Rhizobium sp. N324: one gene and its partners. The protein of the gene in region 1 interacts with the protein of each later gene in a pairwise test. Links are inferred from orthologs where the notes say so. Each region holds a gene or a part of one and is shown in the gene's direction. Other genes may lie near its edges.

The links.
Region 2: the proteins of AMK05_RS02115 (region 1) and AMK05_RS21440 interact in binary tests that used the Escherichia coli proteins (3 or more experiments, as listed by UniProt). The link is inferred for Rhizobium sp. N324 from one-to-one orthologs.
Region 3: the proteins of AMK05_RS02115 (region 1) and AMK05_RS10875 interact in binary tests that used the Escherichia coli proteins (3 or more experiments, as listed by UniProt). The link is inferred for Rhizobium sp. N324 from one-to-one orthologs.

The regions. Positions count from the first base shown.
Region 1 is NZ_CP013630.1:430,133-434,666, reverse strand. Bases 1-3,496 are described here. They hold AMK05_RS02115 ([protein-PII] uridylyltransferase), read left to right. Parts: upstream 1-389; coding sequence 390-3,296; downstream 3,297-3,496. Other genes in these bases: murJ (murein biosynthesis integral membrane protein MurJ), read left to right, coding at 3,322-3,496; AMK05_RS02120 (hypothetical protein), read left to right, coding at 6-281. In the rest of the region: more of murJ, read left to right, coding at 3,497-4,534.
Region 2 is NZ_CP013630.1:4,445,897-4,449,887, reverse strand. Bases 337-3,289 are described here. They hold AMK05_RS21440 (P-II family nitrogen regulator), read left to right. Parts: upstream 337-1,614; coding sequence 1,615-1,965; downstream 1,966-3,289. Other genes in these bases: AMK05_RS21435 (ammonium transporter), read left to right, coding at 1,990-3,289; tesB (acyl-CoA thioesterase II), read left to right, coding at 509-1,393; AMK05_RS21450 (ubiquinone biosynthesis hydroxylase), read right to left, coding at 337-425. Also shown: more of AMK05_RS21450, read right to left, coding at 1-336; more of AMK05_RS21435, read left to right, coding at 3,290-3,426; AMK05_RS21430 (FtsK/SpoIIIE family DNA translocase), read left to right, coding at 3,708-3,991. UniProt on the Escherichia coli protein: Involved in the regulation of nitrogen metabolism. Regulates the activity of its targets by protein-protein interaction in response to the nitrogen status of the cell.
Region 3 is NZ_CP013630.1:2,249,631-2,253,441, reverse strand. Bases 1,039-3,811 are described here. They hold AMK05_RS10875 (P-II family nitrogen regulator), read left to right. Parts: upstream 1,039-2,142; coding sequence 2,143-2,481; downstream 2,482-3,811. Other genes in these bases: glnA (type I glutamate--ammonia ligase), read left to right, coding at 2,561-3,811; AMK05_RS10880 (bifunctional ADP-dependent NAD(P)H-hydrate dehydratase/NAD(P)H-hydrate epimerase), read right to left, coding at 1,039-1,799. Also shown: AMK05_RS10885 (DUF72 domain-containing protein), read left to right, coding at 1-320; more of AMK05_RS10880, read right to left, coding at 327-1,038. UniProt on the Escherichia coli protein: P-II indirectly controls the transcription of the glutamine synthetase gene (glnA). P-II prevents NR-II-catalyzed conversion of NR-I to NR-I-phosphate, the transcriptional activator of GlnA. When P-II is uridylylated to P-II-UMP, these events are reversed.

The DNA.
Region 1 (4,534 bases):
ACGCGATGTTCATGGAAAAGCTGGTTCGCGAAACGGAGCGTCTGTCGCTCATATGCTCGATGCTCGACACGATGCGGCGCGCCGACGCCGACCGCAATGCGCGCGGCTGGACGTCGCCGATCGGGATGCTGAAAATCACCCGCTGTTGCGCTATGATCTCAGAACTCGGCACGTCGATCGCCAAGGCCGGCTATCGCGAATGCGACCGGCAGTCGCTCGAGGAGATCATGAGAGAGACACGGCAGGTGCTGCATTTGCTGAATGCGCGGGCCGCCCTCTGAGTTTTTCGGGAAAGCTGTCGCGCGGCTTACCAACACCATTTCGCCAAATTTAAAGGTTCTTGCAGTATGAGGGCGCGTGTCGATCGCCTGACGAAGGGGTTATAGCGCATGCAGACGAAACACGAGGCGAGCCCGGATCCGGCCGCCCGGCATGAACAGGAAACTGCCCCGGCGACAGCGATGCGCGAGCTTGATCTTTCCCATATCCTCGACGTCGACCTCTTGCAGAAGCAGTGCGACGCCGTTGCCGAGGCCAACCGCAACCGGCCCGACGTGCTGCGCGCGGACCTTCTCGCCGTCCTGAAAAAGGCAAGCACGGAAGGCCGGCAGAAGGCACGGGCCGCGCTGATGGCCGATGGCGGCGGACTGAATTGCGCCTACCGGATTTCCTGGCTGCAGGACCAGATCATCACCGTCCTCTATAATTTCGCCACCGCCCATATCTTTCCGCAGCAGAAGGACAAGTTCACGGTCACCGCCGTCGGCGGCTACGGCCGCGACACGCTGGCGCCGGGCTCCGATATCGACCTGCTCTTCCTTTTCCCGCCGCGGCCGACCGAGGAGACGCACAAGGCGGTCGAATTCATGCTCTACGTCCTCTGGGACATGGGCTTCAAGGTCGGCCACGCCACCCGCACGGTGGAGGAATGCATCGCGCTTTCGAAATCCGACATGACGATCCGCACCGCCATCCTTGAGATGCGCTACATCTGCGGCCTGCAGCGGTTGGGGACCGAGCTCGAGACCCGCTTCGACAAGGAAATCGTCACCGGCACCGGCCCTGAATTCATCGCCGCCAAGCTTGCCGAGCGCGACGAGCGCCACCGCAAGGCTGGTGATACACGTTATCTCGTCGAGCCCAACGTCAAGGAAGGCAAGGGCGGGCTTCGCGACCTGCACACGCTGTTCTGGATCTCGAAATATTATTATCACGTGCGCGACCAGGCGGAACTGGTCAAGCTCGGCGTCTTGTCAAAGCACGAATACCGCCTGCTCGAGAAGGCCGACGATTTCCTCTGGGCGGTGCGCTGCCATATGCATTTCCTCACCGGCAAGGCCGAGGAGCGGCTGTCCTTCGACATCCAGCGCGAGATCGCCGAAGCCTTCGGCTATCACACCCGCCCCGGCCTTTCGGCCGTCGAGCGCTTCATGAAGCACTATTTCCTCGTCGCCAAGGATGTCGGCGATCTGACCCGCATCCTCTGCGCCGCGCTCGAAGACCAGCAGGCGAAGTCGATCCCCGGCCTCACCGGCGTCATCAGCCGTTTCACCCATCGCACCCGCAAGATCGCCGGCAGCGTCGAATTCGTCGAAGACCGCGGCCGCATCGCGCTCGCCGACGCCGAGGTGTTCAAGCGCGATCCGGTCAGCATCCTGCGGCTCTTCCACGTCGCCGACATCAACGGGCTGGAATTCCACCCGGACGCGCTGAAACGCGTCACCCGTTCGCTGGCGCTGATCGATAACCGGCTCAGGGAAAACGACGAGGCGAACCGCCTGTTCATGTCGATCCTGACATCAAAACGCGATCCGGCGCTGATCCTGCGGCGGATGAACGAGGCCGGCGTGCTTGGCCGCTTCATTCCCGAATTCGGCAAGATCGTCGCGATGATGCAGTTCAACATGTATCACCACTATACGGTTGACGAACATCTGATCCGCACCGTCGACGTGCTCTCCGAGATCGACAAGTCGCGGTCCGAGGATCTGCATCCGCTGGCGAACAAGCTGATCGCGAACATCGAGGACCGCGAGGCGCTCTACGTCGCCGTGCTTCTCCACGATATCGCCAAGGGCCGGCTGGAGGATCACTCGGTCGCCGGCGCCCGCGTCGCCCGCAAGCTCTGCGCCCGCTTCGGCCTGTCGCAGAAACAGACGGAGATCGTCGTCTGGCTGATCGAGGAACATCTGACCATGTCGATGGTGGCGCAGACCCGCGACCTTACCGACCGCAAGACCATCACCGATTTCGCCGACCGGGTGCAGTCGCTCGACCGGCTGAAGATGCTGCTGATCCTGACGATCTGCGATATCCGCGCCGTCGGCCCCGGCGTCTGGAACGGCTGGAAGGGCCAGCTTCTGCGTACCCTCTATTATGAAACCGAGCTGCTGCTGGCCGGCGGTTTCTCGGAAGTCTCGCGTAAGGAGCGGGCGAACGCCGCCGCCGAGGCGTTGCGCGGCGCGCTCTCCGACTGGAGCCAGAAGGACCGCAACACCTATACCAAGCTGCATTACCAGCCCTATCTGCTCTCCGTGCCGCTTGAGGACCAGATCCGTCACGCCCATTTCATCCGCCAGGCCGACAAGGCAGGCCAGGCGCTCGCCACGACGGTGCGCACCGACAGTTTCCACGCGATCACCGAAATCACCGTGCTGTCGCCCGACCACCCGCGCCTGCTCGCCGTCATTGCCGGCGCTTGTGCCGCCGCCGGCGCCAACATCGTCGACGCGCAGATTTTCACGACGTCGGACGGCCGGGCGCTCGATACGATCCATGTCAGCCGCGAATTTTCCGACGATGCCGACGAACTGCGTCGTGCCGGCACGATCGGACGGATGATCGAGGACGTGCTGTCCGGCCGCAAGCGGTTGCCGGAGGTGATCGCCACGCGGGCGCGCAACCGCAAGAAGAACAAGGCCTTCGTCATTCCGCCGTCGGTCAACATCACCAACAGCCTGTCGAACAAATTCACGGTCATCGAGGTCGAATGCCTCGACCGGCCGGGACTTCTGTCGGAGATCACCGCCGTGCTCTCCGATCTGTCGCTCGACATCCAGTCGGCCCGCATCACCACCTTCGGCGAGAAGGTGATCGACACCTTCTACGTCACCGATCTTGTGGGACAGAAAATCTCCGGCGACAGCAAGCGCGCCAACATCACCGCCCGGATGAAGGCCGTCATGGCCGAGGAGGAAGACGAACTGCGCGAGCGCATGCCCTCCGGCATCATCGCGCCGGCCGCCACCGCCCGGACATCGCCCTCAGCCGACAAGAAAGCCGATTCGCCCGCATGAGCCCCACACGCATGAGTCAATACGCATGAGTCTCGTCAAGAAATTCGCGACCGTCGGCGGCGCCACCCTCGGCAGCCGCATGTTCGGCTTCGCCCGCGAAACGCTGATGGCCGCCGCCCTGGGCACCGGGCCGATGGCCGACGTCTTCTATGCCGCCTTCCGTTTTCCGAACCTGTTCCGCCGGCTGTTTGCCGAAGGCGCCTTCAACGCCGCCTTCGTGCCGCTTTTTGCCAAGGAGATCGAGGCGAACGGCACGGATGGCGCCAAGCGCTTTTCCGAAGAAGTCTTCGGCGTGCTGTTTTCGGTGCTGCTGCTCATCACCATCGTGATGGAGCTTGCCATGCCGCTCTTGGTGCGCTTCGTCATCGCGCCGGGCTTTGCCGACGATCCAGAAAAATTCTCGATCACCATCCGCATGGCGGCGGTGATGTTTCCCTATCTGATGTGCATGTCGCTGACGGCGATGATGAGCGGCATGCTGAATTCGCTGCATCATTTCTTCGCGGCGGCCATCGCGCCGGTTTTCCTCAACGTGGTGATGATCGGGGCGCTGTTTTATGCGCTCTATACCGGCGCCGATCCGCTGACGACGGCCTGGTATCTCTCCTGGGGCGTGCTTGCCGCCGGCGTCCTGCAGCTCGCCGTCGTCTATGTCGGCGTGCTGGCGGCCGGCATGAGCATCGGCTTCCGCTTCCCGAAGATGACGCCGAATGTCAAGCGGCTGCTGATCCTGGCGGTGCCGGCGGCGGTGACCGGCGGCATCACCCAGATCAACCAGCTGATCGGCCAGGCGATCGCCTCGTCGCGCGACGGCGCGATCGCTGCGCTGCAATATGCCGACCGCATCTACCAGCTGCCGCTCGGCGTCGTCGGCGTCGCCGTCGGCGTGGTGCTGCTGCCGGAACTCGCCCGGGCGCTGAAGGGCGGCCATCTGCGCGAGGCCGGAAACCTGCAGAACCGCTCGATCGAATTCGTGCTGTTCTTGACGATCCCCGCCGCCTTCGCGTTGTGGATCCTCTCCGACGAGATCATCCGCGTGCTCTATGAGCGCGGCGCCTTCCATCAGGAAAACACAGCCGTCGTCGGCTCGATCCTGGCGATCTACGGCATCGGCCTGCCCGCCTTCGTGCTGATCAAGGCGCTGCAGCCGGGCTTCTATGCGCGAGAGGACACCAAGACGCCGATGCGCTTTTCGGCGATCGCGGTTGCGACCAACTGCGCTACGGCTCTGACCCTCT
Region 2 (3,991 bases), 4.0 Mb from region 1 along the record:
CTGTCGTGCGTCTTCAGCTCCGTGGCGCCGAGGCCATGGCGGATGTCGATGCCGAGGCGCTCGCAGACGCCGCGCAGCGCTGCGACCATCGCCACATTCGGGATCATATGGGCGAAAGGCCGGCCTTCGGCCACTTCGCCGTCGAAGGTGAGAAACACCGGTCGCACCGGATCGGCGGTTTTCGAGTCGGTGACGATCATCTTGGTGATCGGCTGAGCCTCCGGCTCGATCTCGTTCCAGACGCCGAAGATTTCGAGCATTTTCGCTGCCGCCGCGATGACGGCCGAAGCGCGCGTATCGTTTTTCCAGACATGTTCCGGGGCCGCCTCGACGACCGCGACATTCAGATGCGGTGCTGCCTGCTTGACCGCGACAGCGGCGGAAAGGCCGACATAACCCCCGCCCACAACCAGCATATCCAGCATCGCGCGCTCCCGTACCTTGTGCCTCAGATGTGACCTATATAGATCATCGCAACTTCACTTCCTACCGCCGGGAGGCATACAAAATGACGCGCGAAATATCAGGGCCTTCGGCGATGGAGACGCTGCTTGCGACGCTCGACCTGGAGCCGATCGAGGTCGATATCTTCCGTGGGCGCAGCCCGCAGGCGGGCTGGCAGCGGGTCTTCGGCGGCCAGGTGATCGGCCAGGCGCTGATGGCGGCGCAGCGCACCATCGAGGGCGCGCGTTTCGTCCATTCGCTGCATGCTTATTTCATGCGCCCCGGCGATCCCTCGGTGCCGATCATCTACCAGGCGGAGCGCATCCGCGACGGATCAAGCTTCAATACGCGGCGCGTCGTCGCCATCCAGCACGGCAAGGCGATCTTCACGCTGTCGGCTTCCTTCCAGGTGGAGGAGCCGGGCTTCGACCACCAGATCGCCATGCCCGAGGTGCAGATGCCCGAAGCGCTGCTCGGCGAACAGCAGATCAAGGATCAGTATCTGACGCATGCGCCGGAGGCGATCCGAAAATACTGGCAGCGCGAGCGACCGATCGAGATCCGTCCCGTCTCGCTGACGCATTATTTTTCCGACAAGAAGCTCGACCCCAAACAGGACGTCTGGGTCCGCGCCACCGGCCCGGTTCCCGACGACCGGCTCTATCAGGCGGCGGTACTTGCCTATCTCTCGGACATGACGCTGCTCGATACGTCGCTCTATGCGCATGGCACCTCCATCTTCGATCAGAGCCTGCAGGTGGCGAGCCTCGATCATTCCATGTGGTTCCACAGACCCTGCAGGCTCGACGACTGGCTGCTCTATACGCAGGACAGCCCTTCGGCTTCGGGCGCCAGAGGGCTGACCCGCGGCAGCCTCTTTACCCGATCAGGCGTGCTGATCGCCTCCGTTGCGCAGGAAGGTCTGATTCGGAAAAAGGCAAATGAATAAATAATATGCATCTTTAAAAATTTGCGCATTATTTGTGCGCTTGTTGGGCGGTTATTTGCCGGTCATTTGCCTCTTTATTGGCGTCCTATATTATAGTCGTTGTTTTTCAATAAGTTATATCCCGCCTCGAATCTGGCACGTCCTTTGAATGTATATCGCCGGTCGCTGTCCAGGAATGTCAGCGGCAAGGAGAGTCGGCTCCGTGCCGAGGATAACGAAGGATGGGAAACCAGATGAAAATTGTGATGGCTATTATCAAGCCGTTCAAGCTCGATGAGGTCCGCGAAGCTCTTACGGCGATCGGTATTCAGGGACTGACCGTAACCGAAGTGAAGGGTTACGGGCGCCAGAAGGGGCATACCGAAATCTATCGCGGCACCGAATATGCGGTCAGCTTCCTGCCGAAGCTCAAGATCGAAATCGCCGTTGCATCGGAACTCGTCGACCGGGCGGTTGAAGCCATCGCGGCGTCGGCCAAAACCGGTCAGATCGGCGACGGCAAGATTTTCGTCTATTCGATCGATCATGCCGTGCGCATCCGTACGGGCGAAACCGATTCAGAAGCGCTGTAAGCGGCAGACAAGGAGCTTTTTTCAATGTCGACTTCGAAGTTTTCTTCCCCCTTTGCGCTGATCTGCGCAACTTCGGCCGCGTTGCTGGCGCCGGTTGTCGCTTTCGCGCAGGAGGCTGCGCCCGCCGCAGCCGCCACTACCGCTGCCGCCGCTCCGGCCTTCACCATGGACAAGGGTGACAATGCCTGGATGCTCATCTCCTCGGCGCTCGTCCTGCTGATGACCATCCCCGGCCTTGCGCTGTTCTACGGCGGCCTCGTCCGCGCCAAGAACATGCTCTCCGTGCTGATGCAGGTGTTCATGATCACCGCCGTCGTGGCGCTGCTCTGGGTGACCTACGGTTATTCGCTCGCCTTCACAGACGGCGGCTCGCTGAACAGCTTCGTCGGCGGCTTCTCGAAGGCGTTCCTGGCCGGCGTCAACACCTCATCGCTCGCCGAAACCTTCTCGAAGGGCGTCGCCATTCCGGAATATACCTTCATCGTCTTCCAGATGACCTTCGCCTGCATCACGCCCGGCCTGATCGTCGGCGCCTTCGCCGAGCGCGTCAAGTTCTCGGCCGTCATGCTCTTCGTCGTGCTCTGGGTCACCTTCATCTACTTCCCGATGGCGCATATGGTCTGGTTCTGGGGCGGTCCTAGCTCCTACACCTCGCCGGCCGGCCTGATCTTCTCCTACGGCGCAATCGACTTCGCCGGCGGCACGGTCGTCCACATCAATGCCGGTATCGCCGGTCTCGTCGGCGCCATCATGCTCGGCAAGCGCACCGGCTATAAGAAGGAAATCATGGCTCCGCATTCGATGACCCTGACCATGGTCGGCGCATCGCTGCTCTGGGTCGGCTGGTTCGGCTTCAATGCCGGCTCCAACCTCGAAGCCAATGGCTACGCCTCGCTTGCCTTTATCAACACCTTCGTCGCGACGGCTGCTGCCGCCGTCTCCTGGTGCGTCGTCGAAAGCCTGACCCGTGGCAAGGCGTCGATGCTCGGCGGCGCTTCGGGTGCGGTTGCCGGTCTCGTCGCCATCACCCCGGCCGCCGGATTTGCCGGCCCGATGGGCTCGATCGTTCTCGGCCTCGTCGTCTCGCCGGTCTGCTACTTCTTCGTCGACGTCGTGAAGAACAAGTTCAACTACGACGACAGCCTTGACGTCTTCGGCGTGCATTGCGTCGGCGGCATCCTCGGCGCTCTCGGCACCGGTATCCTCGTCAACCCGGCGCTCGGCGGTGCAGGCATCGTCGATTATTCGACGGCCGATTTCGCTGCTTCCTATGCCGGCACCGCAACCCAGGTGCTCGCCCAGGCCAAGGGCGTGCTGACGACGCTGCTGTGGTCGGGCATCGGTTCGGCGATCCTCTACAAGATCGTCGACGTCGTCATCGGCCTGCGCGTCAGCGTCGAAGCCGAGCGCGAAGGCCTCGACCTTTCGACCCACGGCGAAGCCGCCTACCACGCTTCCTGATCACAGGGTTTGCGGCGCCCGGCAGACGGGCGCCGCTTCACGGCCCGTCGCGGCCTATCTAGAGCTTTTCCGGGTTAGACCCGGAAAAGCTGTCATAGACCGCATTTGGCCCGAACCCTTTCCAGGTTCGGGCTTTTTTGATTTCCCCGTCCGGAATGCACGTCCCGGCATGCATGGTTAACATCGCTTTAACCCGGCTCTGATTAGGTAGAGCGGACGCATTTTGGCATGGCGAAGCTTCGGTGATTCGCATGCCCTCAGGCATTGGACGGGTTAGACACATGGCAAGAAGCACGTCGCCGGCGATGGATGGCCGTCCGGATCGGTTCTCCTTCTCGGCATTCATGCTGCGGCAGATCCAGGCGCTCATCGGCTTTGCGATCTTTCTGCTGCTGGCACTCTGCGTCGCGGCCCTGGCGACGTGGAACGTCGCCGATCCAAGCTATTCCTATGCCACGGCCAACCTGCCGACCAACATCCTCGGCTACAGCGGTGCTGCCTTTGCCGATCTCGTCATGCAGTTTCTCGGCCTTGCCAGCGTCGTTTCGATGCTGCCGATCGTCGC
Region 3 (3,811 bases), 1.8 Mb from region 1 along the record:
CGAAATACGGCGTGGCGCCTGTTTGCGCCGAACATTTCGAATATCCGATGATCGCCGACGTGACGGCCGATTTCGTCTATGCCAGGCTGCAGAAGGGATCGGACGACATAACGACCTGCTATCCCGACAAGGACTTGAAGGCCTGGGCGGACCGGCTCGACACCTGGGCCGAAGGCAAGGTTCCCGACGATCTGCCGTTGATCGACGGGGAACGCAAGGTCAAGGCCGAGCCGCGCGACGTCTTCGCCTTCATGATCCATGAGGGCAAGGTGAACGCGCCGCATGGGGCGATCGCCCTGCAGAATTTGCTCCAGTCATAAGTCGAGCTAAAGCGGCAGTACCGCTAGCGCAAGCTCTTCCGCCGTCAGGCCCTTGCCGGCGCGTTGCCCTGCCTCTCCGTGCAGCCAGACGCCGGCAGCCGCGGCCTCGAAGGCCGGCAGGCCTTGGGCGAGCAATCCGCCGATGATGCCTGCGAGCACGTCGCCGGAACCGGCAGTGGCAAGCCAGGCGGGAGCGTTGGTGTTGATCAACGCGCGGCCGTCCGGCGCGGCGATGACGGTATCGGCGCCTTTATAGACGATCACGGCGTTGGCGCGGCGGGCTGCGGCCAGGGCCTTGTCCACCTTCCCAAGCGCATCGTCGCCGCTAATATCGGGAAAGAGCCGCGAAAATTCGCCCTCGTGCGGCGTCAGCACCAGCCGCGGCTTACCTTGGAAAAGATCGAAAAGCTGTTGCGGATCGTCCTTGAACGAGGAGATGCCGTCGGCATCGAGCACGAGATGGCGCTCGGCAAGGGCCGCGACGAAAGCGCGCGCCTTGACGCCGATGCCGAAACCGGGACCGAGAACGAAGGTCTGCAGCCGCTTGTCGGCGAGCCAGTCTTCAAAGTCGGCCGCGTCGTCGATTGCATGCAGCATGACGGCGGTGAGATGGGCGGCATTGGCAGCCATCGCCGCGCGCGGCGCTGCGATCGTCACCAGGCCGGCGCCCGCCTTCAGGCCTGAGGTCGCCGACATGCGCGCGGCCCCCGTCTTGTCGGCCTCGCCGGAGAAGACGACCAGATGGCCGCGCTTATATTTGTGGGTTTCCAACCGTTCGGCTGGCAGCACGGCTTTCCAGGCGTCCGGCCTGTTCTCGGCGATGACGCCGTTCGCCTCGGCCCGGATGATGCGGGCGGGAATACCGATGTCGAAGACCTCCAACTCTCCGCACAGCTCCCTGCCCGGCATCAGCAGATGGCCGGGCTTGCGAGTCATGAAGGTGATGGTGTTGCAGGCGCGGAAGGCGGCGCCCAGCACCCGGCCGGTGCGGCCATCCAGGCCGGAGGGCAGATCGATGGCAAGCACGGGAAGACCGGCCTCGGCGACCCGCTCGATCACCCTGCGGACATCGGCCGGCACCTCGCGGCCGAGCCCCGCGCCGAACAGGCCGTCAATGACGACGTCGCCGCTTTCGGGACTATAGAGGTGCAGCGGCTCGCCCAGCAGCGCGCATCCGGCTTTCGCGCGGGCCGCATCGCCCTTCAGTCTGGCGGGATCGCCAAGATGGAAGAGCGCCACCAGAGCCCCACTCTCCTGCAGATGCCGTGCAGCGACATAGGCGTCGCCGCCATTGTTGCCAGGCCCGCAGAGCACGACGAAGCGCAACGCTTCGGGATGAAGGCGCAGGGCGACGGCCGCGGCCGCGGCACCTGCTCTTTCCATCAAGGCGAAGGAATCGATGCCGGAGGCGGCAGCGGCAGCGTCGACCGCAGCCATCTCGGCAGGTGTCAAAAGAAGGTCGGACAGCTGGTGACTCATTGGCCTATTCAATCAAAAAACGCCTAAAAAACAACCGCCTGAAACATCAAAGAAAAGAACCTATTTTGTGCATTTGCCTATATTTTCATCTTGTCGAGACATAGTTGCGCGACTCCTTAAACTAAGGTTTTTTTCGATTTTCGATAGGATTTTGATCGAAGGACAGAGTTTTCCAGCTGATTTGTCACCAAATCGACATCAGAATCTCCCCAAATGCAGCGGTTTCGGCAAAATCCGCGATTTTTTTTAAGAAGATGGATTTCAAACTGGCACGATATCTGCATCATATCCGGCGAGCGGGAAAATTCCTGCCATAACGGGAGAAGCGGAGAGACATTTTCTCATGAAAAAGATCGAAGCGATCATTAAGCCTTTCAAGCTGGACGAAGTGAAGGAAGCTCTTCAGGAAGTCGGCCTGCAAGGCATTACGGTCACGGAAGCCAAGGGCTTCGGCCGTCAAAAGGGTCACACGGAACTTTACCGCGGAGCCGAATACGTCGTCGATTTCCTGCCGAAGGTGAAGGTCGAAGTCGTACTGGCCGACGAGAACGCGGAGGCCGTCATCGACGCGATCCGCAAGGCGGCGCAGACCGGCCGTATCGGCGACGGAAAAATCTTCGTTTCCAACGTCGAAGAGGTTATCCGTATCCGCACCGGCGAGACCGGCATCGACGCCATCTGACCCACTTTGCCAAGCGCGCAAAGTTCGATACGGTCAGCGCAGCTATGTATTGTCATCGTAAATCGGAGGAAGGTATTTAATGGCGACCGCAAGCGAAATTCTGAAGCAGATCAAGGAAAACGACGTGAAGTTCGTTGATCTGCGCTTCACCGACCCGAAGGGCAAGCTGCAGCATGTGACGATGGACGTTGTCTGCGTCGACGAGGACATGTTCGCTGACGGCGTGATGTTCGACGGCTCCTCGATCGGTGGCTGGAAGGCCATCAACGAGTCCGACATGGTGCTGATGCCCGATACCGAGACGGTGCATATGGACCCGTTCTTCGCTCAGTCGACCATGGTCATCGTCTGCGATATTCTCGATCCGGTTTCCGGCGAGGCTTATAACCGCGATCCGCGCGGCACCGCCAAGAAGGCTGAAGCCTATCTCAAGGCATCCGGCATCGGCGACACGATCTTCGTCGGCCCGGAAGCCGAATTCTTCGTGTTCGACGACGTCAAGTACAAGGCCGATCCCTATAATACCGGCTTCAAGCTCGATTCGACCGAGCTGCCGTCGAACGACGACACCGATTACGAAACCGGCAACCTCGGCCATCGTCCGCGCGTCAAGGGCGGCTATTTCCCGGTTCCGCCGGTTGACAGCGCCCAGGACATGCGTTCGGAAATGCTGACGGTTCTGTCCGAGATGGGCGTCGTCGTCGAAAAGCATCACCATGAAGTCGCCGCCGCCCAGCACGAACTCGGCATCAAGTTCGATACGCTGGTGCGCAACGCCGACAAGATGCAGATCTACAAATATGTCGTGCACCAGGTGGCCAATGCCTATGGCAAGACGGCGACCTTCATGCCGAAGCCGATCTTCGGCGACAACGGCTCGGGCATGCACGTGCACCAGTCGATCTGGAAGGGCGGCAAGCCGACCTTTGCCGGCGACGAATATGCCGGTCTTTCCGAGAGCTGCCTCTACTACATCGGCGGCATCATCAAGCATGCCAAGGCGATCAACGCCTTCACCAATCCGTCGACGAACTCCTACAAGCGTCTCGTCCCCGGTTATGAGGCACCGGTTCTGCTTGCCTATTCGGCCCGCAACCGCTCGGCCTCCTGCCGCATTCCGTTCGGCACCAATCCGAAGGCCAAGCGCGTCGAAGTCCGTTTCCCGGATCCGACCGCCAACCCCTATCTCGCCTTCGCCGCCATGCTGATGGCCGGCCTCGACGGTATCAAGAACAAGATCCATCCCGGCAAGGCCATGGACAAGGATCTCTACGATCTGCCGCCGAAGGAATTGAAGAAGATCCCGACCGTCTGCGGTAGCTTGCGCGAA